DNA from 4 places in the Vibrio sp. KUL70 genome. Region 4 is predicted to be linked to each of the others. Evidence: predicted binding sites of a transcription regulator. Region 4 holds the regulator's gene; each other region holds the start of a gene.
The links. Region 4 encodes PurR, which represses purine synthesis genes. Its sites were predicted from a motif close to TNANGNAAACGTTTNCNTNA; they were not measured.
Positions count from the first base shown of each region.

Region 1 (8,021 bases), 1.2 Mb from region 4:
ATCTTACGATTCGAATTGGTCACTCAGTTCATTGAAATCAAGTTGAAACCGAAGTTTCGTGTTTGCCTTTGCTTTTAAAAGCGAAAACAAACTTAGTGATATTCATCAACGAGTGCCCACACAGATTGATAGGTTTAAATTGTTAAAGAGCTTTTCCTTTTTGAGCTTCGCTCAAATCGGACGGCCATTTTAGCGATTTAAGTTTTAGTGTCAACCACTTTTTCAAAACTTTTTTCAAGCGCTTAGCTTGGCTAATTTGACTTGCTGATTCGTTGTGGTTTCTTGCGAAGCCATCCCGTGTCAGCGAGGTGGCATTATAGAGATTGCGATCACATTGGCAAGCCCTTTTTTACGTTTTTTTTAGTTTTTTGATTGTTCGGATAAAAAACACTCAAAAACGGCCATTTATCCTAGTCAGAGACCCAATAATGCTCTTAAGCTAGCTATATAAAGGAGGATTTATGAGTTCTATACGCAGTTATAAAGGTATCGCACCGGAAATAGGCCAAGATGTCTATATAGATGAAACCGCAGTATTAGTTGGTGATATCAAGATTGGTGACGACTCTAGTGTTTGGCCTTTGGTTGCAGCAAGAGGCGATGTTAATCATATCCATATTGGTCAACGTACAAATATCCAAGATGGTTCTGTTCTTCATGTCACCCATAAAAACAAGGAGAACCCTGACGGCTACCCTTTGATTATCGGTAATGATGTCACGGTTGGCCATAAGGTGATGTTGCATGGTTGCACCATTCAAGATCGGGTATTGGTAGGAATGGGAGCGATCATTCTAGACAATGTTGTCGTAGAGCAAGAGGTGATGATTGGTGCTGGCAGTTTAGTTCCGCCAAACAAAGTTTTGGAGAGTGGTTATTTGTATGTGGGAAGCCCTGTAAAACAAGCACGCCCTTTAACAGATAAAGAACGTGCTTTTCTCCAGAAGTCTGCCGACAACTATGTTCAGAACAAAAATGACTATCTAGATTCAGTTCGACCAGTTTAAGACGCTTGAATCTCGATTTGACCAGAGGAGTTAAACTCCTCTTCTTCTATTAGCTCTTCTGCTAGTTCTTCTAAGTCAAAACGCAACTCACTGAACACCTCAATGGCTTGCTCATTTGTTACTTCACGTCCTGCCAATTTTCCTAGCTCTTCTAGAGTAATAGTACACTCAATAAGTGCGCCACTTTGTTGAGCAGGGAAAACGACGCATTGATTCTCAGCATCCCAGGTTTGGATATCAGGAAACAAAATTGACTGATTCATTATTACGCCTCTAGGTTCTTTCTTAATTCTCTGAGGATTTGCTTTGTTCCCGGTCTTAGACCGCGCCACAACATAAAGCTTTCAGCCGCCTGACCCACCAGCATGCCTAGGCCATCATAAGCAGCGTGGACACCATTATCCAATGCCCAGCGATTAAAGACCGTGTGTCCCGAACCATAGACCATGTCATAAACGGTACTTGTTGGTGTGAATATCTCGGCGGACACTTGGGGAAGTTCACCACTCAACCCTGAAGAAGTAGAGTTAATGATCACATCAAAGCCTTCATGCACCTCATCAAGTCCAATGCCTGAGACATTACCAAAGGAAGTGAACATTTCTGCGAGTAGCTGTGCTTTAGAAGCAGTGCGGTTAGCAATCACTAACTGACGAGGATTGTGGTCAAGCAATGGCTTAATCACGCCTCTTGCTGCACCGCCAGCTCCAAGCAGCAGAATACGAGCGTCTTTTAATACCACTTGGTGTTGCAATAAGTCTTGGACTAGCCCTTCACCGTCGGTGTTGTCACCAATGATCTCGCCATCATCAAGCTTTTTAAGCGTATTCACGGCACCAGCTAGTTGAGCTCGCTCAGTTAGACGATCCGCAAATTGATATGCGTCTTCTTTAAACGGTGCTGTGACGTTACAGCCTTTACCACCATTGCCAAAGAAATCTTTAGCTGCAATGAGAAAATCACCTGGCTCAGGCTGTTGAGATGTATAGGTAAGTTGCTGGTTCGTTTGGCGAGCAAATAGCGTATGAATAAATGGTGATTTACTTTGACTAATTGGGTTTCCAAAAACGGCATAGCGATCTATGTACTGTGTCATATCCTTACCTAACAGAGCTTATGAAAAAGGGTCATCGAATGATGACCCTATCACTATACCTATAAGGAGGGAAGTCTTACCAAACTCTAGGTTTTAAATAGTCTGTGTACAGTAGCGCCTCTGGTGAACCCTCTTTAGGTTCATATCGATATTCCCATCGTGCCAATGGTGGCATCGACATCAGAATCGACTCGGTACGACCACCACTTTGTAGACCAAATAGGGTGCCACGGTCATAAACTAGATTAAATTCAACATAGCGGCCACGACGATAGAGTTGGAAATCGCGTTCACGTTCGCCGTAAGGCGTCTCTTTTCTTCGTTCAACAATTGGTAGATAAGCTTGGGTATAACCCTCACCAACCGCTTGCATGTAAGCAAAACTCTTCTCAAAGCCCCACTCATTTAAATCATCAAAGAACAAGCCACCTACACCACGAGTCTCATCACGATGAGGCAAGTAGAAATATTTATCACACCACTCTTTATGCTGCTGATACACATCATCACCAAATGGCGCACATAGATCTTTCGCTGTTTGGTGCCAAGATTGGCAATCTTCAGCAAATGGGTAGAACGGGGTCAGATCGAAGCCACCACCAAACCACCAGATAGGCGCTTCACCCTCTTTCTCTGCAATGAAAAATCGTACATTGGCATGAGAGGTTGGGATATATGGATTCTTAGGATGAATAACCAACGAAACACCCATTGCCTCAAACTTTCGGCCAGCAAGCTCTGGTCGATGTGCGGTCGCTGATGCTGGCATCTCTTTGCCTGCGACGTGAGAGAAGTTCACACCACCCTGCTCAAATACGGCACCATTAGTCATAACGCGCGTACGACCACCACCGCCAAGACGCTCACCAGGTTCACGTTGCCATGCGTCTTCTTCAAACGCCGCAACACCATCGGCTTGTTCTAGTTGTTGGCAAATCGAATCTTGTAAGTTGAGCAAGAACTGCTTTACCGCATCTTTATCAATTGCTGACATGTTTCTTCCTTTATGCAGGGTTTAGCCTTGTCTTAATATTTGAGAAGTCTTTGCATCACGGATTTCACTCGGCTTATCACGGCCTCCCGTTTCACCCTCAAGAATGGCCACCAGCTTATGACCGAGCTGCTGCTTCACCTCTTCAGTGGTCATACACGGCGGCTCACCCGATAGGTTTGCGCTGGTAGAGGTTAACGGCTTTCCAAACGCATTACACATCTTCTGTACCAAAGGGTGATCGGTTACACGTACCGCAATTGAATCGAATTGACCACTGACCCAATCCGTCACTTGTGCACTGGCTGGCATGATCCACGTAACAGGACCTGGCCATGTCGATTTTACCGTTGCCAATTGCTCAGGGGTCAGCTGACTTTCATCGATATAAGGAAGCAACTGTTCATAACTGGCAGCAATTAGGATGAGGCCCTTTTCCATCGGGCGCTGTTTAAGTTCAAGTAATTTCTGGATAGCTTGCGGGTTGTCAGGATCGCAACCAACACCAAATACACCTTCAGTTGGGTAGGCGATCACCTCACCTTGTTGTAATGCCTGCAAAGTATGCTGAAAGTTGTCCACGGTTTGCCTCATCTATATCTGCTATTAAACTCGTTAAGTGTACAAATAATCACTAACTGTTACTAAAGCTATTTGTTTATAAAATGTATCAATTAGCAATTTTGACCGACGCAAACGTTTTCCTTGAGTGATTTTACCCGTATAATGCGCGCAAATTATCTAATCACTTAATCAAATCGTACCTGAAGGAGTTTGAGATGACTGTCGGTATTATCATGGGTTCTAAATCTGATTGGCCAACAATGAAGCTAGCAGCGGACATGTTGGATCAATTTGGCGTAGCGTACGAAACAAAAGTGGTTTCTGCTCACCGTACTCCTCAACTACTGGCGGATTACGCAACGAGTGCAAAAGAGCGTGGAATTAAGGTGATCATTGCAGGTGCAGGCGGCGCAGCTCACCTACCGGGTATGGCAGCAGCATTTACTAGCGTTCCTGTTCTTGGCGTACCTGTACAGTCTAAAGCTCTAAAAGGCATGGACTCACTTCTTTCTATCGTACAAATGCCTAAAGGTATCGCGGTTGGTACGCTAGCCATTGGTGAAGCAGGTGCAGCTAACGCAGGTATTCTAGCAGCACAAATCATTGGTACGCACAATGAAGATGTGATGGCAAAAGTAGAAGCATTCCGCTCTGAGCAAACAGAAACGGTACTAGCTAATCCAAACCCTGCAGAGGACTAATTCCCATGCATGTTCTTGTGTTAGGCGCGGGCCAGCTTGCTCGCATGATGTCCCTAGCTGGGGCACCGCTGAATATTGAAATTTCTGCTTTTGATGTTGGCAGCAAAAATATTGTTCACCCATTAACGCAAGCGATTCTAGGCAATGGCTTAGAGAATGCGATTGAGCGTGCGGATGTGATTACGGCTGAATTCGAACACATCCCTCATGATGTGCTTGAAGTGTGTGAGCGCAGTGGTAAGTTCTTACCGACTACCGAAGCAATCAAAGCTGGCGGCGACCGTCGTCTTGAGAAAGCTCTGCTCGACCAAGCGGGCGTGAAAAACGCAAAATACGCAGTGATCAACTCTCGCGAAGACTTTGACCACGCGATCTCGCATGTTGGCCTACCAATGGTGCTTAAGAGCACACTCGGTGGCTATGATGGCAAAGGCCAATGGCGTCTTAAGTCACTAGACGCAGTAGAAACCGTTTGGACTGAGATGGCAGAATGCATCGCGGCGACCGACAACCAAGCGATTGTTGCGGAGGAATTTGTTCCATTTGATCGTGAGGTATCTTTGGTCGGTGCTCGTGGTAAAGATGGTGAAATCCAAGTTTACCCACTAGCTGAAAACGTTCATACCAATGGTGTTCTGAGCCTTTCAACAGCGATTGATGATGTTGAGTTACAGGAACAAGCTAAGACTATGTTCACTGCGGTTGCGGAACGCTTGGATTACGTAGGTGTACTTGCTCTTGAATTCTTTGATGTTCAAGGTGCCCTGCTCGTTAATGAGATTGCCCCACGCGTTCATAACTCAGGTCACTGGACACAGCAAGGTGCTGAAACTTGTCAGTTTGAAAATCACCTTCGCGCTGTATGTGGCATGCCTCTAGGAAGCACAAAGCTGATTCGCCCAACTGCGATGATCAATATCCTGGGTGAAGACACTCTGCCTAACGCGATCTTGGCACAGGCCGGTTGTCATGTTCACTGGTATGGCAAAGAAAAACGTGCCGGTCGTAAGATGGGTCACATCAATGTCAGTGCTGACTACAATGCCGAACTGCAACGCACGCTTTGCGGTCTAGCTAAAATCTTGGATAAAAGGGCTTACCCAGCGATCCACGATTTTGCTGCGCAGATGCAGTAAATAGAAATCCAATAAAAACGGCGCTCATCGAGCGCCGTTTTTTTATGCTTATTCTTGAATGTGGTGACATTTTCGGTCAGCACACTGCTTTTTGATGCCTTTTGCCGTTTTCTTCTCCATCAGCAGCGGATACTGGCACACTTCACAGCGGCCTATAATCGGCGGCTGGTTGACGGCAAACTTACACTTAGGGTAGTCGTCACACGCAAAGAACTGTTTACCATAGCGAGACTTGCGCTCAACAAGATGACCTTTACCACACTCTGGGCAGGCGACTTGCGGGGCTGATTGCTGCTCTTGTTTCGGTTGGTCAAGTGACTCGATGTGATGACACTCTGGGTAGCTACTACAACCTATAAACATGCCATAGCGCCCTTGCCTTAATACCAATTCATTTTGGCACTTTGGACAAGGCACACCGAGTTCTTTGACGATATGCCCATCATTCTGATGCAACGGCTTAATATAGTCGCATTCAGGATAATGATTACATCCCATAAACGGGCCGTGTTTACCGTGGCGCAGTTGCAGCTCTCCATCACACTGTGGACAAGCTTCATGTTCTAACGCATGCTCGTGAGCCGAGAAAAGCTGATGATCGATCTTACTACTCATGACAAGCCTGTATTAATGCAAGATACCTTGCTCTTTGGTGTACAACAGCTCTTCCATTTGCGTGTAAGCACTCTCATTACCCGGTACGTTAAACAGCACCATTAAGATAATCCATTTGAGATCATCCAACTCAAACTCATTGGTCTCAAGCCCCATCACTCGATCGATAACCATCTCACGAATTTCAGTGGTCAATACATTGATCTGCTCGAGGAATAGAAGAAAACCACGACACTCGAGGTTAATACGCGCCATCTCTCGCTTAGTATAAATACGCATAGAGGTATTTGAAGAGACCGAGATTGCCGCTTGGCTATCAGTTTCTTGCAGTGCCGCGAGATCTTCTAACCAGTGAAGAGCCTTATAAATATCGTCTTGGTGAAACCCTGCTCGAAGTAACTCTTCTTCAAGCTCGTCTTGATCCACCTGCAATTCAGAATCGCTATGGATGTAGGTTTCAAACAGGTACATCAGAATGTCCATCATCATAGCTAGCCTCTCCCCTTTCGAATATAGCCACCAGAAACTGCAACAACATGCCCTAAAAGTTCTAACTCTAAGAGCTGCATCATGACTTCATGCACAGGTATATGGGTTCGCTGTGCCAAAATATCAACGGGTGTCGCCTCTAACCCTACGTTAGCTAACAGATGCGGAAATGGCAATTGTTCATTTTCATTGTCGGTTATCGGCGCTTCAAACAGACTGGGTTGTACTTCAATAGACCAATCCAATAGACTTTTTATTTCAACAAGCACATCTTGAGCACTCTGAACCAAGCAAGCGCCCGACTTAATTAAACTGTTTCCTCCACGGCTAGTCGGATTATGTATTGAACCAGGCAAAGCAAAGACTTCTCGTCCTTGTTCTAATGCGTAGCGAGCCGTAATCAATGAACCACTCTTTTCCGCCGCTTCGACCACCAGTGTACCGAGCGACAAGCCACTGATAATACGATTGCGACGCGGAAAGTTTTCAGGACGAGGTTTAGCCGAAGGGCGAAATTCAGAGATTAGCGCGCCCTGCTCTTCGATCCGCTGTGCCAATTTACGATGGCGTGCTGGGTAGATAGCATCTAACCCCGAACCTAGCACTGCAAAAGTTTCACCGCCGCCTTCTAAAGCACCATCATGCGCATAGCCATCAATACCCAACGCTAAGCCACTAGTCACAATCAAACCGCTCTGCGCAAACTCTCGAGCAAATGCTTTGGCCGTTTGCAGTCCTTCTAGGCTGGCATTACGACTGCCCACCATCGCGATTTGAGGGTCACTGAGTGTCGATATATTACCGCGCACAAACAGTGTGCTAGGTGCGCTGGCTATCTGGCGCAGGCTTGGTGGATATGCGGCACATTGGTGAGTAACAAGATGATGGTTGGCGCTTTTCGCTTGCCACGATAAGCACTCTTCAACCAATGGCTCTGTTTTGAATCTAAGATAGGTAATTTGAGAATCGGAGAAACCTAGCGCCTGAAGCTGCTCATGTGAGTAATTAACAATATTAAGTGGAGAGTCGATAGCCAGTAAGCGTTTAAGGCGCTTCATTCCTAGCTTAGGAACGAAGCTCAGCCTCAACCACGCCGTCAACTCTTGCTCAGTCATCTGGTAGTCCTATGGTTCGATCGCAGAAGCAGAATGATTTAAAACCATAGTTAACGGCGATACCGCCAAAGTTTCATTACTAATTGGTTGGCTGTTTTGAGTTACTAGCGCCAAGCTAAAGTGCTGGTAAGGCCTTATCACCATTAAGTTCCCGATTTCAGTATTAGGAAGCTGAACTTTATTACCGAGTGCATCGTTGTCATAACTGTACTCGCCCTGCTGACCATAGACCACTGCACCTGGCTGTCTAAGCGAGAACATAGAGCCCTGACGCAGGTCATCATCAGTCCCTCTATCTATCACTACA
Region 1 is NZ_AP045834.1:3,047,822-3,055,842, forward strand. Features, by position in the region: gene AC6I7V_RS13735 (gamma carbonic anhydrase family protein) at 462-1,007, shown strand; gene AC6I7V_RS13740 (DUF1488 family protein) at 1,004-1,270, opposite strand; gene aroE (shikimate dehydrogenase) at 1,273-2,103, opposite strand; gene hemF (oxygen-dependent coproporphyrinogen oxidase) at 2,180-3,097, opposite strand; gene tsaC (L-threonylcarbamoyladenylate synthase type 1 TsaC) at 3,119-3,676, opposite strand; gene purE (5-(carboxyamino)imidazole ribonucleotide mutase) at 3,874-4,359, shown strand; gene AC6I7V_RS13765 (5-(carboxyamino)imidazole ribonucleotide synthase) at 4,365-5,495, shown strand; gene AC6I7V_RS13770 (DNA topoisomerase family protein) at 5,544-6,110, opposite strand; gene AC6I7V_RS13775 (DUF494 family protein) at 6,123-6,599, opposite strand; gene dprA (DNA-processing protein DprA) at 6,602-7,714, opposite strand; gene AC6I7V_RS13785 (LysM peptidoglycan-binding domain-containing protein) at 7,724-8,021, opposite strand, start outside.
Region 1: the regulator PurR is predicted to act here: its motif matches at 3,783-3,802, upstream of purE (5-(carboxyamino)imidazole ribonucleotide mutase).

Region 2 (8,021 bases), 470 kb from region 4:
ATCTGCTCATTCGTCGCTTTGAATTTAACACCTGCTTGTACAGGTTTTGCGTTTGTAATCCCTAGTTGGGTTAGTTCTTCAACTAATAAATTCTCAAGGCCGTTTGAGGTAACCGCTAGATATTGATTCATAGTGTTCTTTTATTGATAAAAATGAGTTCGATTATACCTTATTTGAGTCAATAAGCGTCACTCTAAACACATCTTTTCACTGATTCTTCCTCTTAATCGTTCAGCAATTGTTCATTGAGCTAAGCACTCGCTAACTCTCTAAGCCAACATACATCTTGCGCTCAAAAAACAACCTTATAACAGACTCTATTCACTAAATATTCACTCGACCTTCCGCTTGTGAATCATTATTCAGCTTAAATTTGGTATATACCAGTAGGAATTTAAGTATGTAATTTGGTTACAAAACCACTTAAACAAGGAATTTTATAGACCTATTTCCAAAAATCGGCTTATCGATATGTTGAAATTAAGTTTAAAAAACAGGCTTTGACTGTGTAAAAAAGCGCCTCATAGACAAATTATCTATGGGTGATTTGGTAGGGTTTCTAATTTTCAGGTATAAAAAAATCGACCCTGAGGTCGATTTTCTTGAGTGTGAGAGCGTTATTTTTGACTAGCCAACCATGGCTATATGACGGTGATGATGCAATATGGCGTTTGCGTCCACCATTCTATCGTGCATCACTTTAATACAATCACCGAATTGAAGTGCTTTTGACGAGGTTAAGTTAAATTCATCTAAGTCTACTGAAGCACACAAACTCGCGTTCTCTCCAACCTCTAGTACAATGAAGTAGCCTACACTATATTGATTGTTCATTCGGACAATATCGCCCTCTTCCGGGCATTCATGGCCTTGTGGCTGGGACTCAAAAAACCAACTTTTCGGCTGAACAGGCTTGTGGAAGCGTTTTGCAGCAACACAGTATAGTGCTAACTCTGCTTGACGAGGTTCAGAAAGGTCTAATCCAGAGATCTGTTCTTTGAAGGTCTGGAAGGAAGAAGCATCATCAACCGTGAATTCATTCTCCTTGAATGCACAATCCACCAGCTTATTACGGACGAGGTTAGTCTTGAAAATCATATCCTCTCCGAGGTTTAGCATTAATGAACATTGCTGTTCATCGTAGTACCAACTCCATGTATCACTAGGTTTAAGCATCGTTTCGTCTCACACTGTTGAAGCAATCCATTAGGTAAAACGCAAAATTACCCTTCGATGCAGTAATTCTACTGAGCAATAGGCAAAAAAAAAGAGGAAATGAAATTCCTCTTTTCTCTAAAACTCAGCGAGTTACAGTGTATCTTTTAGTGATATCTATCAACTTATAACGTGACGTTCAAGATCACCTCTAGCGTTATAGGTTTTTAACAATGTCACTCACTAGGCTTGGGCCTCTGTAGATAAAGCCAGAGTAAACTTGAACAAGCTTAGCTCCCGCCATCATTTTCTCTTTTGCCGCAACATAAGAGTCAACACCACCTACCCCAATGATTGGAAGCTTGTCACCCAACTCTTCATGCAGTTTACGAACCACTTCAGTACTGCGGGATTGAACTGGACGGCCACTCAAACCACCCGCTTCATCCGCATGCTTCATACCTTCAACAATTGAACGATCTAGCGTCGTGTTGGTCGCGATCACGCCGTCGATCTTATTTTTGATCAACGATTCACAGATTTGGCTAATTTCATCATCACTTAGATCCGGTGCGATCTTAAGTGCAAGTGGGACATACTTGCCGTGTTTCTGTTCGAGCTCTGCTTGCTTAGTTTTTAGTTCAGCTAGAAGTTCATCTAATGCTTCACCGTATTGAAGAGAGCGAAGTCCCGGTGTATTTGGTGAGGAGATGTTTACAGCAATGTAGCCTGCGTATTGATAAACCTTTTCCATACAGATTAGGTAATCTTCAGCGCCCTTCTCAATTGGAGTATCTTTATTCTTACCGATGTTGATACCAAGAATGCCATCGTAGTTTGATCGCTTAACATTCTCGATTAGGTTATCAACACCCAGGTTGTTGAAACCCATACGGTTGATAATACCTTCCGCTTCAACAAGACGGAAAAGACGAGGTTTATCATTACCCGCTTGAGGGCGTGGCGTAACAGTACCGACTTCTACAAAGCCAAAGCCCATTGCACCGAATGCATCAATACACTCACCGTTCTTATCTAAGCCGGCAGCAAGACCTACTGGGTTTTTAAACGTAAGTCCCATCACCTCTACAGGACGATGCGGTAACTGTTGACGGTAAAGCAGATCGACAGGAGTGCCAGTGAAACGCTTGAAGTTTTGAATTGCAAGATCATGTGCCTTTTCGGCATCAAGTTGGAAAAAGCCAGTTCTGGCTAGACGGTAAAGCATTGTGCCTCCGATAGAAAAAAGCCCCGAGTAAACGGGGCGATATTATTTACTTATTTACTCAACAATTCAATCTATTACTACGAGCAAGGATAAGATAATTCGAATTTTTAACAAAGTGCATCAAGAATTAGGCAAACGTTATCGTCTATCTACTTGGAAGCGATAATAATTAACAGTATCGGCCTATCCCCCCGGTATAAAAATGGCAGCCCCACTCGGCTGCCATTTCGTATCGGTATTTATCTAGCCTAAATTTTATTAGTCTTTCGACATGCAATTTAGATTAAGAAGCATAAGTTCACGTAACGCGACCGAGAATTTAGCAAACTCATGAACAGAGCCGACTTTAAACTCGTTTAGGATGCTTTCCCAGCGATGCAGTGATACGGCATTGCTTTCCATCCAATCATCCAGTGCTTTAATCACATCAAGGTCTGCCGCACAACCACACGTTAGAACTTGGCCGGTAAGTTGACGTTGTTGCCAGTCAAGGTCTTCACGGAATGCAGCACGAGCTAGAGCTTGCCAGTTGTTATCTACCGCTTGGCTGTTGATCTGTTTCAAGAACCAGTGCAATGACAGGCGATCACCAAGGTTAAAGTACAGTTTCGATGCTTGCTCAACCGTTTTACCTGTTTCACGAGCCACTGTGGATATATCCAGTGCTGAGTACAGGCTAGACAAACGCGCGACTGAGTTTGCCAGTTCTTCTTCTACACCTTGCTCTACCCAGACTTTAGCAACCGAGTTGTGCTCTTCTACTTCCGCAGCGACTAGCGTTTCATCAAGAACCTTAGTAATCGCATTCACATCGTCTCGATATAGTTCGACTAGTGCAGCCACAGACTGTTTACCTGAACGATTTCTTAGCAACCAACGGCTAATGCGACGCATCGCACGGCGAACATGGAAGATAAGGTCGTACTGGGCTTCAGACGATGCCACGTTGTCTAGCGCACGAATACGTTTAAGCACGTCACCAAAACCGTAGATCTCGCGTGATGCTGTGTATGCATTCGCGATATCAACGATGTCTGCGCCGGTCTCTTCTTGAAGACGAGTTACAAAGTTGCAACCCATTTCGTTAACCATTTGGTTGGCCAACGCTGTTGCTATGATTTCAGCTCGCAGTGGATGGTTATCCATATGCTGCACATAGTTACGACGTAACTCGGTTGGGAAGTATTGAATCAATTGTTGAGCATGGAATTCATCGTTTGCAATTTCGTCACAAACAAGGTCTTCTTTCAATACCATCTTCGCGTAAGCAATAAGAACAGATAGTTCAGGACGCGTGAGTGCATTGCCCTGCTTCTCACGCTCTAATAGCGTTTCATCATCTGGGATGTACTCAAGACCACGATCTAGGTAACCCGCTTTCTCCATTGTGTGAATAAAGCGAATTTGCTCTTTCACTAAACCAACACCTTGGTGCTCAGTTACAGAGATAGATTCAGCTTGGCAGTACGCATCATCCAATACAATTTCGCCGACTTCATCTTCCATCGACTCAAGTACTTGGTTTCGCTGCTTAATGGTTAAATCACCATTAGAAACTAGACCATTCAAGAAGATCTTGATGTTTACTTCATTATCCGAACAGTCAACACCACCAACGTTATCCACAAAGTCAGTATTTACACGACCACCAGCTAGAGCATATTCGATACGCCCCAGTTGAGTCATACCTAAGTTACCACCTTCACCAACAACTTTCGCTCGTAAGTCACGGCCATCGATACGCAATACATCATTTGCACGGTCACCGACATCAGTATGAGTCTCATTTGAAGACTTCACATAAGTACCGATACCGCCATTCCAAAGTAGATCCACCTTCATAGACAAGATCATTTTGATCAAATCATTAGGTGCTAGCGATGCTTTCTTAGTACCAAGCATCTTTTGGATTTCTGGTGTCAACGCTATCGACTTAGAACGACGTGAGAACACACCGCCACCTTTAGAGATCAGCTCCTTGTTGTAATCTTCCCAGCTAGAACGCGGCAGATTGAACAAGCGATTACGCTCTTCCCAGCTGCTCGCTGATTCTGGATTCGGATCGATGAAGATGTGCATGTGGTTAAACGCAGCTTGCAGACGAATGTGCTTAGATAGCAGCATACCGTTACCAAATACGTCACCCGCCATATCACCTACACCAATTGCAGTGAAGTCTGTAGTTTGACAGTCGATACCCATTTCACGGAAGTGACGTTTAACCGACTCCCAACCACCTTTAGCAGTGATGCCCATCGCTTTGTGGTCGTAACCATTAGAGCCACCCGATGCAAATGCATCACCTAGCCAGAAGTTGTATTCCGCAGATACCGAGTTCGCTAAATCTGAGAAGGTCGCAGTGCCTTTATCTGCTGCAACAACCAAGTACGGATCATCTTCGTCATGACGTACAACATTCTTAGGCGGAACAACTTCACCTTCAATGATGTTATCGGATACATCCAGTAGCGCGCGAATAAAGCGTTTGTAACAACGTTGACCTTCAGCAAAGATCTCATCACGGCCAGTCATTGTGTGCTGACGCTTACATACGAAACCACCTTTCGCGCCAACTGGAACAATTACCGTGTTCTTAACTTGTTGCGCTTTAACTAGGCCAAGAATTTCGGTACGGAAGTCTTCTTGACGATCTGACCAACGAAGACCACCACGAGCCACTTTACCACCACGTAGGTGCACACCTTCAATGTCTGGTGCGTAAACGAAGATCTCAAACACCGGCACCGGAGCTGGAATGTCTGGAATCTCGCTTGGCTTCATCTTAAGTGCTAGCCATGGTTTCGCCTGCTTGTTCTCGTCTACTTGATAGTAGTTGGTACGAAGCGTAGCACTGATCATCTCCATGTAACGACGAATGATACGGTCATCATCCAGGCTCTCTACATGATCTAATTGTTCAGTGATTGTATTGATCAGATCTTGTTGGCCTTTCGCGCTGCCTTTGTGTTTAGGATCAAAACGCTTAGCAAACAGCTTAACCAAACCTTTCGCAAGCTCTGGGTAATGAGACAGTGTTTCTTCAATATACTGTTGACTGAATGGGAAGCCGACTTGACGCATGTATCGAGCGTACGCACGTAGAATAGAGATTTCACGACCTGACAGACCCGCGCCGAGTACTAGACGGTTGAAACCATCACTCTCTAACTCACCTGCCCAAATTGCTGCAAATGCTTGTTGGAAAAGATCACGCGCTTCACGAAGATCAATCGTCTCTTCGCTCTTGTGCAGCATTGAGAAATCAAGGATCCAATAAGTCACACCATTGGTCTTGCGCACTTCATAAGGAGATTCACCAATCACGCGAAGACCTAAGTTTTCCAACATTGGCATTACGTCTGAAAGGTGGATTGGCTCATCGCTTTGGTAGAAAAGCTTGAGTCGAACGGCTTTCGAGTCCGACGCTTCTTCTTGCGGGCGATAGAACAACATGCCCAGCTTATTTTCTTCAGACAAAGCTTCTAAGCGCTCAATGTCTGCAACCGCAGAACCTGGCATCATGTCTTCTTTGTATGAACGTGGGAATGCACGCATGTACTCTTTCGACAGAGGAAGTCCTTTGCTCTCACCAAAGTTTGCAATGATTGACTCCGATAGGCGGTCATCCCAAGTCGATGATACTTCCATTAAATTCTGCTCGATTGTCTTAACGTCAACGTCCATGTTGTTATTATCAACACGAACAATGTAGTGCGTTCTAGCCAGTGGGCTCTCTGAGAAATAAGTCGTGAATTCTACTTCTTGTTCACAGCCAAAGTACTGTTTAAGAATGCGTTGAGTTTGACGACGCAATTCGGTGTTGTATCTATCTTTCGTCACATACACCATACAGCTAAAGAAGCGGCCAAATGGGTCTTTGCGAACAAACAGACGCAGCAGATCGCGATCTTGCATTTGTACTACACCAGTACCGACTTCTAACAACTCTTCTTCACGAGCTTGAAGCAGTTCATCGCGTGGGTAGTTTTCAAGAATATTATGCAGAGCCTTGTAAGAGTATGAACCTTCTCGGTAACCGCTCGCTTCAAGAATACGCTCTACCTTCTCGCGTACGAGTGGGATCGTTTCTACTGTGTGGTTATAAACTGCAGAGGTGTATAGACCTGTAAAACGGTGCTCACCGATCACTTTACCATTCTCATCAAACTTCTTGATGCCGATATAATCGGTATACGCTGGACGGTGAATGCGTGACGCGGTATTGCCTTTCGTTAGGATGAGAACGTAAGGCTTCTTCGCTTCTAGTCTTGCCGAATCAGAGAATTCAGACAGTTTTACGTCACGAACACGGTTCGAATTCGCGAACAAACCAAGGCCTTGCTCTTGCGTTGGTTTTAAAACAGTATCGCCATCCACAGAAACTAAGTCGTACTCTTTGTATCCCATGAATGTGAAGTTGTGCTCACCTAGCCAACGCAAAAATGCAACGGTCTCTTCAAAACGTTTTTCATCTACTGGAATAGACGCTTTTTGTGCTTCGACTTGATCGGTGACGGTTTGTAGTCGCTCAACCATTTTCATCCAGTCGTTAACAACCAGACCAGTATCACGGAAGATCGCCACTAGCTCTTCTTTCAGCTGAGTCATCTCGGCTTTGCTACTTAAGCGGTCAACCTCAATATGAAATAGTGACTGGAAAACACCCTCGTTAGCACTAACACCGACGACATCGCCTTTGTCTGAACGAAGAATTTGAGTTGGGTTGTGGAGCATTAAGTGAGAAGAGAGATCAAGGCGCGTGAGTGCCATTTTTACTGAGTCGACAAGAAACGGGCTATCAGGCACCACAATTTCAACAATCGTGTGCGTTGACTGCCAACCCTGGCGACTTACCGTCGGGTTGAATACTCGTACAGAGATATCGTCGGCTTTCTTCTCATTGATGTGATGCCATAAGCTAACTACAGCACCATATAAATCGGATTCGTTTCTCTGGATAAGGTCGTCTTGAGAAACATTACTAAACATGTGTTGAGCAAGTTGAGTTACTAGAGGTCGATGAGCAAGGTCTAGTTTGTCTTGAATCAGCTTGTATACTTTTTCAAGCAAAACTGGAACCACAGTTTCACGTGCGGTCATAGTCACACTCCACAATTAGAATTGTATTTTATTATTAGGGGGATTACTCACTCACTTAAAAACTGGGCGCTACACCTCTGGTTTTACAAGTGAATTGAGCAAAGGTAATGCACCCGTTTATTGTAAAAGCAATATTGAAAAATAGTTAATAATTTTCAGGCTGGTAGGAGGTGAAATGTTTGATTATGTGATTAAGATTCCTTTTAACTCTCTAGTTATAGCAAGCCTTACAGAGCTTCTAACTTAATAAACTTATTATTTTGGTCAGTTGTTAGTCTAAACAGCCCTTTCACCCCCATTTGTGTAAGAAATGGTCTGAATCGAGTTGCAGGCAATTGAAGCCTTAAACCTGTGGTCGTCGTAACATGTACGTTACTTGCGGCTCCCGAATAATTCGCCAAAAATTGCTGATAAGTAATGTTGAGTCTGAAATGGTAGCTGTTCATATAAAACCTGTATAAATAAACAGTATCCCGATAATTCGGCATTTTTGATTAAAAAGCCAGCAATACAAATGCATTGCTGGCTTAAATTTAAA
Region 2 is NZ_AP045834.1:1,574,143-1,582,163, forward strand. Features, by position in the region: gene rlmKL (bifunctional 23S rRNA (guanine(2069)-N(7))-methyltransferase RlmK/23S rRNA (guanine(2445)-N(2))-methyltransferase RlmL) at 1-131, opposite strand, end outside; gene AC6I7V_RS06915 (cell division protein ZapC) at 628-1,176, opposite strand; gene pyrD (quinone-dependent dihydroorotate dehydrogenase) at 1,373-2,383, opposite strand; gene AC6I7V_RS06925 (NAD-glutamate dehydrogenase) at 2,642-7,483, opposite strand; gene AC6I7V_RS06930 (DUF2835 domain-containing protein) at 7,711-7,929, opposite strand.
Region 2: the regulator PurR is predicted to act here: its motif matches at 2,511-2,530, upstream of pyrD (quinone-dependent dihydroorotate dehydrogenase).

Region 3 (8,021 bases), 1.2 Mb from region 4:
GCTCTCTCTGGCTCGTTCTGTTCTGAGTTGATAGCAACTTCGGCACTAAAAATATCCACCTGAGTCAGTGCATAACTCGGTGCAGCCAAAAGTCCCATCAACAATGCTAAATAACGCATATCGATCCTAGTCTTTAAATCTTGTGCTCTGATGATAAGCAACTATAGGTAACTGGGCAAGGAAGATAGCGGATACTCGATTGAATATCCGTGAATTGGTGGGGTGTTAGATAGCTTTCAAAGAAAAATAGCGAACACTTAAGTGATAATGCACATATTTCCGGCAAATGAGAGAGAAATTTGACATAACCTATACAGCAATCGATTGCTAAGTGATAGAATCCCGCGAATTTGTTTTTTACTTCACGATTAGCTCAAGGACTTATCATGAAAAATGCTTTACAAGGCGCGCAAATGCTCTTTGTCGCCTTTGGTGCACTGGTATTGGTTCCCCTACTTACCGGTCTAGATCCCAATGTCGCGCTTTTCGGTGCTGGTATTGGTACCCTCCTCTTCCAAGTCATTACTCGCCGTTCGGTTCCAATTTTTTTAGCCTCCTCTTTCGCGTTTATCGCACCGATCATGTTTGGCGTACAAACTTGGGGCATAGGTGCCACAATGGGCGGCCTAATGGCAGCAGGTGTGGTTTATGTGCTAATGGGTGGCTTAATTAAGGTGCGCGGCGTTGGCTTTATCCATAAGCTGTTACCGCCAGTAGTAGTGGGCCCGGTTATCATGGTTATCGGTCTTGGCCTAGCACCGGTAGCCGTTAACATGGCACTAGGTAAAACTGGAGATGGCGCAGTACAGTTGGTGGATGCCGATGCCGCTCTTTGGATCTCAGCAATCTCACTGGTTGTGACTATCATTATTAGCGTATTCGCTAAAGGCTTTTTGAAACTACTGCCAATCTTTGGTGGTATCGTCGCAGGTTACATCACAAGCTTGGTGTACGGTGCGGTCGACTTTACTCCGGTAGCTCAAGCCTCTTGGTTGGCTATGCCTAACTTTGTTGCGCCTGAATTCAACATCAATGCCATCTTCTTCATGGTGTTTGTTGCTATCGCACCTGCCGTTGAGCACGTTGGCGACATGCTAGCCATTTCGAACGTAACGGGTAAAGACTACCTTAAAAAGCCAGGCCTACACCGCACCATCACAGGTGACGGCGTGGCAACGATTGCTGCTTCGATGCTGGGCGCGCCACCAAACACAACTTACAGCGAAGTAACGGGAGCAGTAATGCTAACCAAAGCGTTCAATCCAGTGATCATGACTTGGGCTGCAGTCACAGCTATCGTGCTTGCGCTTGTTGGTAAGCTAGGTGCATTACTGCAAACCATCCCGGTTCCAGTAATGGGCGGTATCATGATTCTACTGTTTGGTTCTATTGCAACGGTTGGTCTGAACACACTTATCAAAAACCAAGTTGACCTGCACAAATCACGCAACCTAGTGATCGTTGGTGTGACACTGGTATTTGGTATAGGTGGTATGGCTTTTGGTATCGGTGATTTCAGTCTTCAGGGTGTGAGCTTGTGTGGTATCGTCGCAATCCTACTAAACCTTGTACTGCCGGAAGAGCTAGGTGAGAACCAGTCGGTAGACACTGCACAGATCAAGTAGTCGAACAAATTGAGAACAAATAAAAAGGGAGCGTATCAAATGATACGCTCCCTTTTTTACTGTAGGCCGTAACAAATATCGCTACGACCAACCGAATTACTTAGTACCGAAGATCTTATCGCCAGCATCACCTAGACCAGGAACAATGTAGCCCTTGTCGTTTAGCTTCTCATCGATTGCCGCAGTGTAAAGCTCTACATCTGGGTGTGCTTTCTCAAGTGCTGCAATGCCTTCTGGAGCAGCAACAAGAACAAGAATCTTAAAGTGCTTACAACCTTTCTCTTTCATAAGGTCGATAGTTGCGATCATTGAGCCACCCGTTGCTAGCATTGGGTCAACAACGAGAGCAATACGCTCCTCGATATTAGACGCTAGCTTATTGAAGTATGGTACAGGCTCAAGTGTTTCTTCATCACGGTAGATACCTACCACACTGATACGTGCACTTGGGATATGCTCTAAAACGCCATCCATCATGCCAAGACCAGCACGTAGGATTGGCACAACGGTTACTTTCTTACCTTTAATTTGGTCAACTTCTACTGGACCATTCCAGCCGTTGATCTCTACACGCTCAGTTTCGAAATCTGCTGTCGCTTCATATGTTAGAAGGCTACCCACCTCTGTTGCTAGTTCACGAAAACGCTTCGTGCTGATTTCGCCTTCACGCATCAGGCCAATCTTGTGCTTAACTAGCGGGTGTTTTACTTCAACAACTTTCATTTCCAACTCCGGCAATATTTAAATAAACCCACAGATTATACATCGTTTTTATCAAATTTTCAGTATGTTTATTTGGCAAAAAATTCACGCAAACGTTTGCTCTTGTTTGGTAAGCCCTGTTAGAATAGCGCCGTTTTCACATCCAACTTAAGACCGAGGACTATCCCGTGAGCGGTAATAATTCTTCTCTAAGCTACAAAGACGCTGGTGTTGATATCGATGCAGGTAACGCACTAGTAGATCGCATTAAAGGTGCTGTAAAACGCACTCGTCGCCCAGAAGTAATGGGTGGCATTGGTGGCTTTGGCGCCCTATGTGAACTACCAACTAAATACAAAGAGCCTGTACTGGTTTCAGGTACAGATGGTGTAGGTACTAAGCTTCGCCTTGCTTTGGATATGAAAAAACACGACACCATAGGTATCGACCTAGTGGCAATGTGTGTGAACGACCTAATCGTTCAAGGTGCAGAACCTCTATTCTTCCTAGACTACTACGCGACAGGCAAGCTAGATGTTGATACAGCAGCAGATGTTGTATCTGGTATCGCTGAAGGTTGTGTTCAATCAGGCTGTGCACTGATTGGCGGTGAGACCGCTGAAATGCCGGGCATGTATGAAGGCGAAGACTACGATGTTGCTGGCTTCTGTGTTGGTGTTGTTGAGAAAGCAGACATCATCGACGGCACTAAAGTAGCAGCGGGCGATGCACTTATCGCAGTTGGCTCAAGCGGCCCACACTCAAATGGCTACTCACTGATTCGTAAAGTACTAGAAGTATCTGGTGCAGATAAGAACGAAGAGCTAGAAGGTCGCACCATTGGTGAACACCTACTAGAACCAACTAAGATTTACATCAAGTCAGCACTTAAGATGATTGCAGAGCATGATATTCATGCTATCTCGCACATCACTGGTGGTGGCTTCTGGGAGAACATTCCACGCGTACTTCCTGAAGGTACAAAAGCTGTCATCGATGGCAACAGCTGGGAATGGCCTGCTATCTTCAACTGGCTACAAGAGAAAGGTAACGTGGAGACATTTGAAATGTACCGCACTTTCAACTGTGGTGTTGGCCTAGTCGTTGCGCTTCCTAAAGAGCAAGCTGAAGCGGCTGTTGAACTACTAAAAGCTGAAGGCGAAAACGCTTGGGTGATTGGTGAAATCGCACAAGCCGCTGAAGGTGAAGAGCAAGTTGAAATCAACTAAGCTTAATTGCTAGCTCGCACGATTAAGAATGAGGACTTTAGGTCCTCATTCTGCTATTCACGCCCCAGAAAACCTTAAAATATGTAGGTAAATTGTTATTTACTTTCACTTATCGCGTTTTGATATCTCTATGAAAAATAATGCTCCTCAGAAAAACATCGTTGTTTTGATCTCCGGCAGCGGAAGTAACCTCCAAGCAATCCTAGATGCTTGTCAGAACCAGTACATTAATGCTTCTGTTAAAGCGGTTTTCTCAAATAAAGCAGAGGCATATGGCCTAGAGCGTGCTCGTGTCGCAGAAGTCCCGGCGCACTCTCTTGACCCAAAATCATTTGAATCACGAGAAGCTTTCGATCGCGAGTTAATGCAACAGATCGATGCCTATCAACCAGACTTAATTGTTCTTGCTGGTTACATGCGTATTCTGAGTGCTGACTTTGTTCGTCATTACTTGGGAAGAATGATTAATATCCACCCTTCACTACTGCCGAAATACCCAGGTCTACATACACACCAAAGAGCCATTGATGCCAAAGACAAAGAGCACGGAACCAGTGTCCACTTTGTCACGGAAGAGCTAGACGGTGGACCAGTGATCTTGCAAGCTAAGGTGCCTGTTTTTGCAGAGGACGATGCAGACGAATTAGCAAGCCGAGTATTAACACAAGAGCACCAAATCTATCCATTGGTGTGTCAGTGGTTCTGTGATGATAGATTAGTGATGAGAGAGGGTTGTGCCAAGCTCGATGGAAACACGCTTGGCAAGCATGGCTACGCACAAGACTAGACAAAGAAAACATATCAGTTCGAACAATAAAGGCCGCATTGCGGCCTTTATTGTTTTGAGCTTGGTATTACTCTAAAGGTTCGGTTGGAGCTTGGCTTGCCACCTTTTTAGGAGCGTACGCCACATCAGCTAAAGCTTGATGATTAGACTCAATCAATTCACCGAAATGGAACAGCGCAAACTCGCCAGGCTTCATGCGCGCCCACTCTTCATTATCCGTTAATGGTTGTGTAGCAACGACACTCACCACATCATTCGGCGTGGTCTCTTCCTGAAAATTGATCTCAACATCTTCATCAATCAGGCTCGCTTTACCAAACGGAGCGCGTCGCGTAATCCAGTAAAGATGGTTAGTGCAATATGTCATCACGTACTCGCCATCGCTCAACAGCATATTAAATACGCCTTTTTCTCGCAGTTTGTCACAACACTCTGCAACAAAGCGGAACATCCCCATCATATCTTGAGGAGGCTCTGGAAAACGGTCTTCTAACTGCTTAATAAGCCAGCAAAACGACAACTCACTGTCTGTTTGACCAACTGGACGAAAGCGTCCGCTTTCAAGGTCATCATAGCCGGTTAACTGACCATTGTGAGCAAAGGTCCAATACTTACCCCATAACTCGCGCGTAAAAGGATGAGTATTTTCTAGGTTAACACCACCACGATTTGCTTGACGGATATGACTGACTACAGCACAGCTTTTAATTGGATAGTTTTGAACCAACTCTGCGATCTTGGACTCACAGCTTGGAGTCGGGTCCTTAAAAGTGCGAAAGCCTTTTCCTTCATAGAAGGTAATACCCCAACCATCTCGGTGTGGGCCAGTCTTACCACCACGTTGCATCAGGCCGGTAAAACTGAAACAAATATCCGTTGGCACATTAGCGCTCATGCCGAGCAATTCACACATGGTTAAGCCTACTCCCTCTTCAACCAAACATGGAGCTCAAATCAAAGAGCTCCAATCTGCTACTACGTTTTTATTCCATCTCTTTTTCAACAAGTTGAATGATGATGTGAATGATCTTGATATGAATTTCTTGGATACGATCGGCGTAACCGAAATGCGGAACACGGATTTCAATATCCGCACAACCAGCCATTTTACCACCATCCTTACCCGTCAAAGCGATGGTCTTCATACCTTTCGCCTGAGCGGATTCAATCGCCTTCAGGATGTTACCTGAATTACCAGACGTTGATAGGCCGAACAACACATCACCCTTGCGGCCAACCGCTTCAACGTAACGAGAGAAAACGTAGTCGTAGCCAAAGTCGTTACTCACACAAGAAAGGTGGCTCGGATCAGAAATAGCGATACCGGCATAACCAGGGCGGTTTTCACGGTAGCGACCAGTTAGCTCTTCCGCAAAGTGCATCGCGTCACAGTGTGAGCCACCGTTACCACAAGAAAGTACTTTACCCTCTTGTTTAAAAGAATCAGCAATCATCTTAGCTGCTGCTTCAATTTGCGCGATGTTGTGATCATCACTTAAAAACTTGTTCAGAACCTCAGCAGCTTCGTTTAATTCACTTTTGATTAGGTCTTGGTACATAAGGCTTATCTCTTATATGTATGTGCGTCACTTAAGCATACGCGAAATGAGAATGGAGGTTGTTTCCCCCTTTTACTTGAGTTTACCCACAAACATTTAAGAGTGTCGACAGTTAAGCCAAAAGATTGCCACCTTTATTGTTGTTCTGGTTTCAATTCGCACATTTATTCACCACACACCTCTCACAATTAGAACTTTAACTCTACAGAGATCACTTTTTACTCAAATTAGAGTTTTACAAATATTTAATACTTTGTTTACACTTAACTGGTTAGACCTCTTAAATAAACCAAAACAATAAGTGATCTCTGAAAAGGAAATCGATCATGAACATACTGCTCTCTCTACTGTGCATGACCATCGTACTAAGTGTCTGCCTGTACCATCGAGTCACCCTCACTCGCGCACTCGTGGCATTAACGGCCACTATGTTTGCTCTGACCTTCGCCGCGGATGTCGGCATGACGGGTTGGCTGAGCTACCTACTTGCTGTCGCTATTTTTGCTATCCCAGCAATTAGACAAACACTGATTAGCCAAAAAGCACTAACCGTCTTTAAGAAAGTGCTGCCTGCGATGTCTCAAACAGAAAAAGAGGCACTGGAAGCAGGTACAGTTTGGTGGGAAGCAGAGCTGTTTAAAGGCAAGCCAGATTGGAAGAAGCTGCAGAATATCGCAGACCCTAAACTGTCTAAAGAAGAGCAAGCTTTCTTAGACGGCCCAGTCAATACTGTCTGCGAGATGGTGAGTGATTATCAAGTTACTCATGAGCTTGCAGATCTGCCACCAGAAGTTTGGCAGTATCTGAAAGATGAAAAATTCTTCGCGATGATCATTAAGAAGAAATACGGCGGTCTTGAGTTTTCTGCTTACGCACAATCACTGGTACTACAAAAACTGACTGGTGTTTCTAGCGTTCTGTCATCAACCGTAGGTGTACCTAACTCTTTAGGTCCGGGTGAATTGCTACAGCACTACGGTACTGAAGAGCAAAAGAATCACTACTTACCTCGCCTCGCGGAAGGTAAAGAGATTCCTTGTTTCGCCCTAACTAGTCCAGAGGCAGGCTCAGACGCTGGCTCAATTCCTGACTACGGCATCGTATGTAAAGGGGAATGGCAAGGTGAAGAAGTGCTGGGTATGCGCCTTACATGGAACAAGCGCTACATCACTCTAGCACCTGTGGCGACAGTGCTTGGCTTAGCATTCAAACTGCGCGACCCTGACGGCTTGCTCGGCGACACACAAGACCTTGGCATTACCTGTGCACTTATCCCAACCGACCTTCCGGGTGTTGAGATTGGCAATCGTCACTTCCCACTAAATGTCCCATTCCAAAATGGCCCAACTCAAGCTAAAGACCTGTTCGTTCCAATGGATTTCATCATTGGTGGACAAAAAATGGCGGGTCAAGGTTGGCGCATGCTAGTTGAGTGTCTTTCAGTAGGACGTGGTATCACATTGCCATCAAACTCTACCGGTGGCCTGAAAACGGCAGCTCTCGCAACCGGCGCTTACGCACGTATCCGTCGCCAATTCAAACAGCCGATCGGTCGAATGGAAGGTGTCGAAGAGCCATTAGCGCGTTTGGCGGGTAACGCCTACGTCATGGATGCGGCAAGCAACCTCACTGTTGCTGGTATCGACCTAGGTGAAAAGCCTTCGGTGATTTCAGCTATCGTGAAGTACCACTGTACTCACCGTGGCCAGCGCAGCATCATTGATGCGATGGACATTGTAGGCGGTAAAGGCATCTGCTTAGGCCCATCAAACTTCCTTGCGCGTGGCTACCAAGGTTCACCAATTGCCATTACGGTAGAAGGTGCCAACATCCTAACTCGTTCAATGATCATCTATGGTCAAGGTGCTATCCGTTGTCATCCTTATGTACTGGAGGAGATGAATGCGGCCTACTCTGAAAGCAGTGATGCACTTGAAAAGTTCGATAACGCACTCGCAGGGCACGTTAGCTTCACCATGAGTAACCTAGTACGTAGCTTATGGTTCGGTTTGACTGACGGTCGTGGTTCAAGCACTCCTTCAGATAAAGAGACTAAGCGCTACTACCAACAACTGAATCGCTACAGTGCGAACTTAGCGCTACTGTCTGATATCTCGAT
Region 3 is NZ_AP045834.1:2,307,869-2,315,889, forward strand. Features, by position in the region: gene AC6I7V_RS10140 (DUF2066 domain-containing protein) at 1-119, opposite strand, end outside; gene AC6I7V_RS10145 (uracil-xanthine permease family protein) at 387-1,625, shown strand; gene upp (uracil phosphoribosyltransferase) at 1,722-2,348, opposite strand; gene purM (phosphoribosylformylglycinamidine cyclo-ligase) at 2,516-3,556, shown strand; gene purN (phosphoribosylglycinamide formyltransferase) at 3,687-4,343, shown strand; gene AC6I7V_RS10165 (class II glutamine amidotransferase) at 4,411-5,256, opposite strand; gene lpcA (D-sedoheptulose 7-phosphate isomerase) at 5,327-5,902, opposite strand; gene fadE (acyl-CoA dehydrogenase FadE) at 6,229-8,021, shown strand, end outside.
Region 3: the regulator PurR is predicted to act here: its motif matches at 2,433-2,452, upstream of purM (phosphoribosylformylglycinamidine cyclo-ligase).

Region 4 (8,021 bases):
GTGAAGATACCTTCGTGAGCCAAGCGCTCTGGGCTCAGGTAAAGGAAACACAGCACCTTACCCACCAGCATATCAAGCTCTGAGAGTACACTTCGACCAATCAAAGAGGTTGAACGAGGACGAAGGTAGAAGAAGCCCTCTGGCGCTTTTACCAACTCAGTATTATAGCGCTGGTAAAATTGTTGAAGTTCCAGTTCGAAGTCCGCCAACAGTGCGTGATTATCTAGGTCTTCTGTTGAAATATGCTTACCTGAACGCAGCATGCTATCAAGCGCTGGGAACAGTGGGTTCGCAATCGCTTTTACCAGTTTCTCTGGCATGTAATCATCAGTACTTGTTAATGACATTTGCTTGTACCTTTGCACCGAAATCGTTGATTGCCTGCCAATCAGGTTGGATCGCCTGATAGTCAGACTCTGAGTAACCTAAGCGCACCGCTTGGTCGACAACAATTCTGGCTAAATCAAAATGGTGTGTGCGAGGGTGTTCTGCAAGGTAGTCTCGCAGTACTAGGCCAAGGTCGATTGGCGTCCCTTGCTGTTTGTGAACCTTCAACATCTCAGCGATTTTGTCTGAGAGGTAATCATTCACTTGTTCAAATTCTTCATACTCGACATCAAGTGGCGCTTGTCCCATCACCTCGTCATCACGCAGAACCAGTGCTTCATCACGTAGATCTGTGAGCTTTTCAGCGTCGGCGCAAGTAAGTAGCCAAGGTGCGTCGAAGTAGTCAGTAACCGACTGGCGCAGACGTTGGCTGAACGCTCGGTTCTTATCCATATCGATGGCAGTACGAATAAACTTATGTACGTGGCGGTCGTAGCCAATCCATAAGTCGATGGCTTGTTGGCCCCAACTTGTGATTCGGTCTAGTTTCATCTGCAAACCGAACAGGGTTTCACCAACAAACTCCAGCTCGTCGTCACCATACACAATCTCCTGGATATCAAGAATCTGTGTCTGCAGTTCATCACCAGCAGCTTGTAGAGTATCTTGAAGCTCTTTCAACGTTGCAGAGGTTTCAGATAACAGAGCTTCACAGTTGTTGATCGCTTCACGCCAATCTTTATTAAGAAGGTCTGCAATCTGCTGTTTAACCGTCTGTTGCTGCTCATCCATTACACGCTGGTTAAGATCAATTTGGTCAAAAATCTCGCCAACTGAGTATTTTAGGACACCGTAAACGTTTTTGCGCCAGTGACCCGGCGTTCCGCCTTTTTGTGCGGCTTCAATAGCCTTCGCCATCTCGTCCGCGACCATCGATAATTGAATTGAGAGTTTCAGCTTCGAGAATTGGCGGTGACGTAGGTAGTAATCTGAAATACCAATTGCGAGCGGCGATAGACGATAAATGCTCGCACCATCGGTAATCTCACTGGTAAAACGGCTAATCAATTTCTGTTTTACCAGTTCATTGATTGCGTTGTTTGCGCGAAACGCTGAGGCTTCGCCGGTATCTTCGAACAGACGAGTGACAATGGTAAACGCATCGTGCAGTTCACCCTCACCTAACTCTTCATCGAACCTTTCGTTGCTTAGTACTGCGATGGCAATTAGAAATGCCAATCGCTCAGGCGGCAAATTTAATGAAAAATCATGCTGCTTGACCCAGCCCACCAACTCATCAATTGGCTGCTCTTCGGCAGTTTGAGTCATTTCACTCATTGTGGTTCCTGTTACTGTTCTTTGTAACACCGAGCAGATGTCGATGTTACGCCTTTTCTTTATAACGCTGGCTATCAGGTTATCGACTGTAGCCTAGGAATGCGATGGCAACTCTTGTACCACACTCTCCGTTTTTTTATTCTGGTTTTTGCGCCCAAACGTGAATATAGCGACCTAAAGAGAGGTAAGGCTCTTGACGACATAGCTGTTTTTCAAGCTCTAGCACATCTTCGAATTGATAGTCGCCCATGTACTCCATATTACCTATGTAATCGCTAAACGAGCGAATACCCGACTTTCCTTTAATCTCAAGACCCGCCTCTTCTATCCACTGATAGACCTCTTCAGGTTTCAAACCTTTTTGGGGTTGCAGCTTAAACCGTTTTCGATGTGGCATCCCATTTAATACATGAGGAATATTGCCACAAATCACATTTTTGAGGACTAATCCGTGATGGTTGTAAAACATAATTGATGCCACACCACCCGGCTTCACTTGCTTAAGCAGGATATCCAAAGCCTCTTTTGGATCAGCTAACCACTCCATTACGGCATGAAACATCACCATATCCACTGGCTCTTCTATATGCTGTGCAATATTTTGAACCGGAGAATGAATGAATCGATACTGTTCAAGCAAGCCGGCTTTATCAATATCTTGCTGTGCCAATTTCAGCATTTCAGAAGAGAGGTCGCACAGCGACACTTTATGCCCCAAGCTAGCTATCTTTTGCGACATCTGCGCTAAACCACCTCCTGCATCCAGAATGTGCAAAGGTGTTTCTTCGGTTTTAAATGTGCTTAACGCTTGCTCTAAATCTTCCCATACGATGATCTGACGGATCTCTCCTTTGTCAGAGCCGTAAATATTTTTTGCAAATTTGTGGGCAATATCGTCGAAATTACGGTCTTCAGTCACAGCTACTTGGGTTATCATGTCCTATCGTGCCTGCTATTCTGTCACAGGAATTTCAGGAATAAAGAGGCGATGTCTCTTTTTAGTACTAAGTGATGTTTTTTCGGACTATTCGGATATGTTTGAGCTGAAAAAAGTAGTGTCTTCACTGTTGATGCCACTGCCAGCAATGTTAATTCTCGCTTTTCTGGGCCTAGCCCTTGTTATGTTCACTACAAAACGTAAAACAGGGTGCCTTATCACGCTGTCTGCACTCTGTGGTATTTTCCTGATCGCGTTCCAACCCGTTTCTAGCCAACTTCTTATGCCAATGGAACGACAACACACCGCTTTTTTGCCGACAAATGAATCTATCGACTATGTGATGGTATTGGGTAGTGGCCATGTCGTAGACGACCAAATCCCGCCTACATCTGAACTCAGCCGAACAGGTCTGATGAGATTAAGTGAAGGCATCCGCATTCAACGAATCTATCCCGGTGCTAGATTGATTTTATCTGGCTATGGTGGTGGTACTGAAGTCAGTAACGCACGCATGATGGCGAAGGTTGCCTTGGCCTTGGGTGTGTCTAAACCTGACATTATCCTACTTGAGACAGCTAAAGATACGTGGGAAGAAGCGCGTCAGGCTGCTGCATTTGTGAAAAACAAACGAATGGTACTCGTGACTTCCGCTAGCCATATGCAGCGTGCTCTCAACGAATTTCATGATGCAGGAATGAAGCCGATTCCAGCGCCTACCAATTTTCTGGCTCAAGAAGGCATTGAGCAACCTTGGAACAAGTACATGCCAAAAGCGATCTACTTAGAGCAGACCGAACGATATTGGCATGAAACGATGGGGTTAGTTTGGCAATCATTGCGCGATTGGCTAGATAACCAAAGCACCGAAATAGAAGAGCCGATGATCATCCCCGAACCTTCTATGCTTGAAGAAGAGCTCTCTGCCGCCTCTGATGCACAACCAACAAGTGGCGCACAACCAGCCATTTAATGCTGTATGAAATGACTTTAAGTCCCTAGACCTTTCAAGCTGATTTCATAAACAAAAAGCCGAGATACTGAATATCTCGGCTTTTTCAATTTCGCTTGTTGAACATTTCAATGCTGGCTGCTAATCGCCTGCAAACATATAGCCTTCACCATGAACCGTCACAAAAATTTGTGGATTCTTTGGATCAAACTCCATCTTAGCACGCATACGACGAATCAATACGTCGATGGTACGATCGTTTGGTGCATCAACGCGGTGGCTAATCATATTTAAGATTCGCTCACGACTTAAAACCTGGTTAGGGTATGACGACAGCGCAACCAATAACTCATATTCAGCTTTGGTCAATTTCACTGGCTCACCGTTTTTACTCAGTGCGCGACGTGGAATATCAAACGTCCATTCACCAAAGCGAACGATTGACGCGTCTTCCGCCTGCTCAGTTGCACCTGCTGGTGACTTGCGAGCCGCAGAAATTCTCCAAAGTAGGTTTTTCACTCGAACCAATAATTCGCGAAGTTCAAATGGTTTGGTAACATAATCATCTGCGCCCATCTCTAGGCCTACAATTTTGTCGATGCTATCCGTGCGTCCAGTAACTAAAATAATCCCAATGTCTGATTGACTGCGTAATTCGCGAGTTAGCATCAATCCATCTTCGCCTGGTAAGTTGATGTCCAGCATAATGAGATCTACGTTATTTTCTTCTAAAACATTTCTCATTTGAGCGCCGCTTTCTGCTTCGCTTACTGTGTAACCCTCATTCTGGAAATATCCAACCAGCTTACTACGGGTTACCACATCATCTTCAACGACTAATACGTGATAGCTCATCTACACCACTTTTCTTATTTAATAGTTTCAGTGACCATTCTATTCATAACTAGTAACAATTCTAGTAGTAGGTAAGATAAAAGCCAGAAACCTGAATTTTTTTTGATACAAGACAATCTTAAACCTTGCTATTTACCCCCCATCGCAATTCAATATAGGCATTACTACTAACGAGTGACTTTGCAGTTAGCAAATACAAGGGTTAGTAAGCCTTCGTACCGCAGATATTACGAAAGACGATATTAGGATTATTGAGATGAAAGAAACCAAAGCGTTCAATGAACAACGAGCTGAAATCTACTGGTGGCTATCGAGCCTGTTCGCGAAAGAACTGACTCAAGAAGAATTGGAGAAATACCACTCGGTTGAGATTCGTTCGTTTTTAACCGGCCTCGGCGACAACGAGACGCTTAAGCCATCAATCAATAACCTAGTAGATGCACTTAACCGATTACAGAACCGTGAAGATGCTCAATTAGAGCTTTCATCCGATTTTTGCGAGCTGTTCTTAAAGTCGGATAAGTACGGTGCTCTGCCGTACGCTTCTATTTATCTAGACAAAAGTGGACTACTGAATGCGAAACCAGCTCAAGACATGGAAGCCATCATGGCGTCTTACGGCATCGCCGTAAACCAAGATCTAAAAGAGCCTGCTGACCACTTAGCCATTGAGTTAGATTTCCTAGGTAACATCATTATTCGCTCCAACGACCTTGAGAGTGAACAAGATCTAGAAACGGCTTTCGCTACACAACACGAGTTTGTTGAACAACAGCTCCTTAGTTGGGTTCCACAGTTCGCAGTAAAATGCCGTGAATTTGATGAGTTTGGTTTTTACGCATGTGTTGCAGAATTGCTAGTCGCTTTCTGTAAACTTGACGCACAATATTTAGCTGGTGAATAAATTCACTGATGACTAAGGGTACAATTTAGGTAGAATGTGACAACTCACCCAGATTTCTGGGTGAATTTTATTGCGAGTATTTTCTAGTCAGTCTAAAATTGTGACCGCAAACGATAAAATATGAAACATTCTCGAAATGCTATGCTTTAAATTAGCTAAGAGCATTTCGGTGTTAAGACAAGCCGCTCTCATAAGCGGTTTTTTGTTTTTTAGCACTTTAGTACCGAGAGAGCCCTCCATATTCTAAGCTCTTGTTCTGGTAGCTTTAAACGGCTACTTGCTCCGTACTGCTGAGGAAGTAGCTATCAATAGGATAAAGCCATGGCAACTATAAAAGATGTCGCTCGCTTAGCCGGCGTATCAACAACCACCGTTTCTCACGTGATCAACAAGACACGTTTCGTCGCAGAAGCGACTCAAGAAAAAGTAAACAAAGCCGTCGATGAACTAAATTATGCACCAAGTGCTGTTGCTCGTAGCCTGAAATGTAACTCTACGCGCACAATCGGTATGCTAGTGACTCAATCAACCAACCTATTCTTCTCTGAAGTGATCGATGGTGTAGAGAGCTACTGTTACCGTCAAGGCTACACGCTGATTCTATGTAACACAGGTGGTATCTACGAAAAGCAACGCGACTACATCCGAATGCTTGCTGAAAAACGCGTAGACGGTATCTTGGTAATGTGTTCTGACTTGACTGAAGAACTGCGTGAAATGCTTGACCGCCACGCAGACATTCCAAAAGTTGTTATGGACTGGGGCCCAGAGAGTTCACAAGCGGATAAAATCATCGACAACTCAGAAGAAGGTGGCTACCTCGCCACTAAATACCTGGTTGAACGAGGACATGATCGTATTGCTTGTCTAAGTGGACATTTGGATAAAGCGGCATGTGTAGAGCGTATCGCGGGTTATCGTCGTGCTCTTGAAGAAGCAAACATTCAAACAGATGACAATCTAATTCTTGAAGGTAACTTCGAATGTGACACCGCAGTTATCGCGGCAGATAAAATCGTTTCAATGGAGAATCGCCCGACAGCAGTATTCTGTTTTAACGATACTATGGCACTTGGTCTTATGAGCCGTCTGCAGCAGCAAGGCATTAAGATCCCAGAAGACATTTCAGTGATTGGTTACGACAATATTGAGCTGGCAGAGTACTTCTCACCACCGTTGACAACTGTTCACCAGCCAAAGCGTCGTGTCGGCAAAAACGCATTTGAAATCTTGTTGGAACGCATTAAAGACAAAGATCACGAAAAACGCGTGTTCGAAATGCATCCAGAGATCATTGAGCGAGCTACAGTTAAAACGTTAAAATAACGTAAACTTTAGAGAAATCTAATAAAACGCACCGCTTGGTGCGTTTTTTTTATTCTGACAAAGTAAAAACCTTGTTGCATATAAAGACAACAATTAACTGAATTAAGATCACATTTTGGAATAACAAGTGTGAACCTCATTCAACAAAAAACTTTATTCTTCGTTATACAGTCACGCACAGGGCAAATCACTTGAAAGGGTGAGACGCAAAGCCTCCGGCCTAACCCATTATTGGTATGGTAGCGGGGTTACCGATGGCAAAATGCAGTATTTCCTACCTTTAGTAGTAATTTACGGCTTATTGACAATTTTATTGCGACATTTTGCTAATCTCTCGGACCTGCTTATTTGGTGGCGTAATTCAAATACACCGAGATAAACAATATGGATAAACCGATACTCAAGGACTCAATGAAGTTATTTGAGCCACTTGGAAAGATTAAGTCACGCTCAATGTTTGGCGGTTTTGGCCTATTTGCCGACGACACGATGTTTGCACTGGTCGTTAACAATCAATTACACATTCGAGCTGACAAAAATACTACTTCAAAATTTGAACAACAGGGTTTCGAACCTTACGTATACAAAAAACGCGGATTCCCAGTCGTTACTAAGTATTTTGCTCTTCCAGAAGATCTCTGGCAGACTCAAGAACGTATTATCGAACTGGCAAAAGCGTCCCTTGACTGTGCCAAAAAAGAGAAGCAAATCCAATCATCAGCGAAGCCTACACGATTAAAAGATTTGCCCAACCTTCGACTTGCCACAGAGCGTATGTTGAAAAAAGCGGGCATCGATACCGTCGAGAGCTTGTATGAGTCAGGTTCTGTTAATGCATACAAAGCAATAAAAGAGTCTCACTCATCCAGTGTCAGCTTAGAGCTGCTTTGGGCACTTGAAGGTGCCATCAACGGTACTCATTGGTCGGTCATACCTCAACAACGACGCGATGAGCTTATCAACTCTATCAATTAAGTCCACCTCACTTAATTGTCAAAAGCCACATCAATGTGGCTCAGACTGCTGACAAAGGTCTAGCTTTCAAGCTAGACCTTTGATCTAATAGGGGTATCGAAATATGGATATCTCACTATGCTTCAAGAGCCTTCACCTCAACAATATGAACTCGAAATGGTCACCATGGAACAGCTCGTTCCTCAGAACCATTTAGTTCGTAAGATAGATAAAGCCATCGACTTCGAGTTTATCCGTAATGAAGTCGCTCACCTCTACTGTAAAGACAACGGTCGCCCACCTGTTGACCCTGTACGCCTGTTTAAAATCATCCTGCTTGGTTACCTCTTCGGAATAAAAAAGCGAGCGACAACTCGTGAAAGAGATTGAAGTCAATGTCGCTTATCGATGGTTCCTGCGTATGTCAC
Region 4 is NZ_AP045834.1:1,107,193-1,115,213, reverse strand. Features, by position in the region: gene mukE (chromosome partition protein MukE) at 1-347, opposite strand, end outside; gene mukF (chromosome partition protein MukF) at 328-1,665, opposite strand; gene cmoM (tRNA uridine 5-oxyacetic acid(34) methyltransferase CmoM) at 1,802-2,584, opposite strand; gene elyC (envelope biogenesis factor ElyC) at 2,700-3,575, shown strand; gene torR (two-component system response regulator TorR) at 3,696-4,409, opposite strand; gene torD (molecular chaperone TorD) at 4,666-5,313, shown strand; gene purR (HTH-type transcriptional repressor PurR) at 5,635-6,639, shown strand; cyclic di-GMP riboswitch class I at 6,811-6,895, shown strand; gene AC6I7V_RS05075 (TfoX/Sxy family DNA transformation protein) at 7,024-7,614, shown strand; partial or broken gene AC6I7V_RS05070 (IS1182 family transposase) at 7,732-8,021, shown strand, end outside.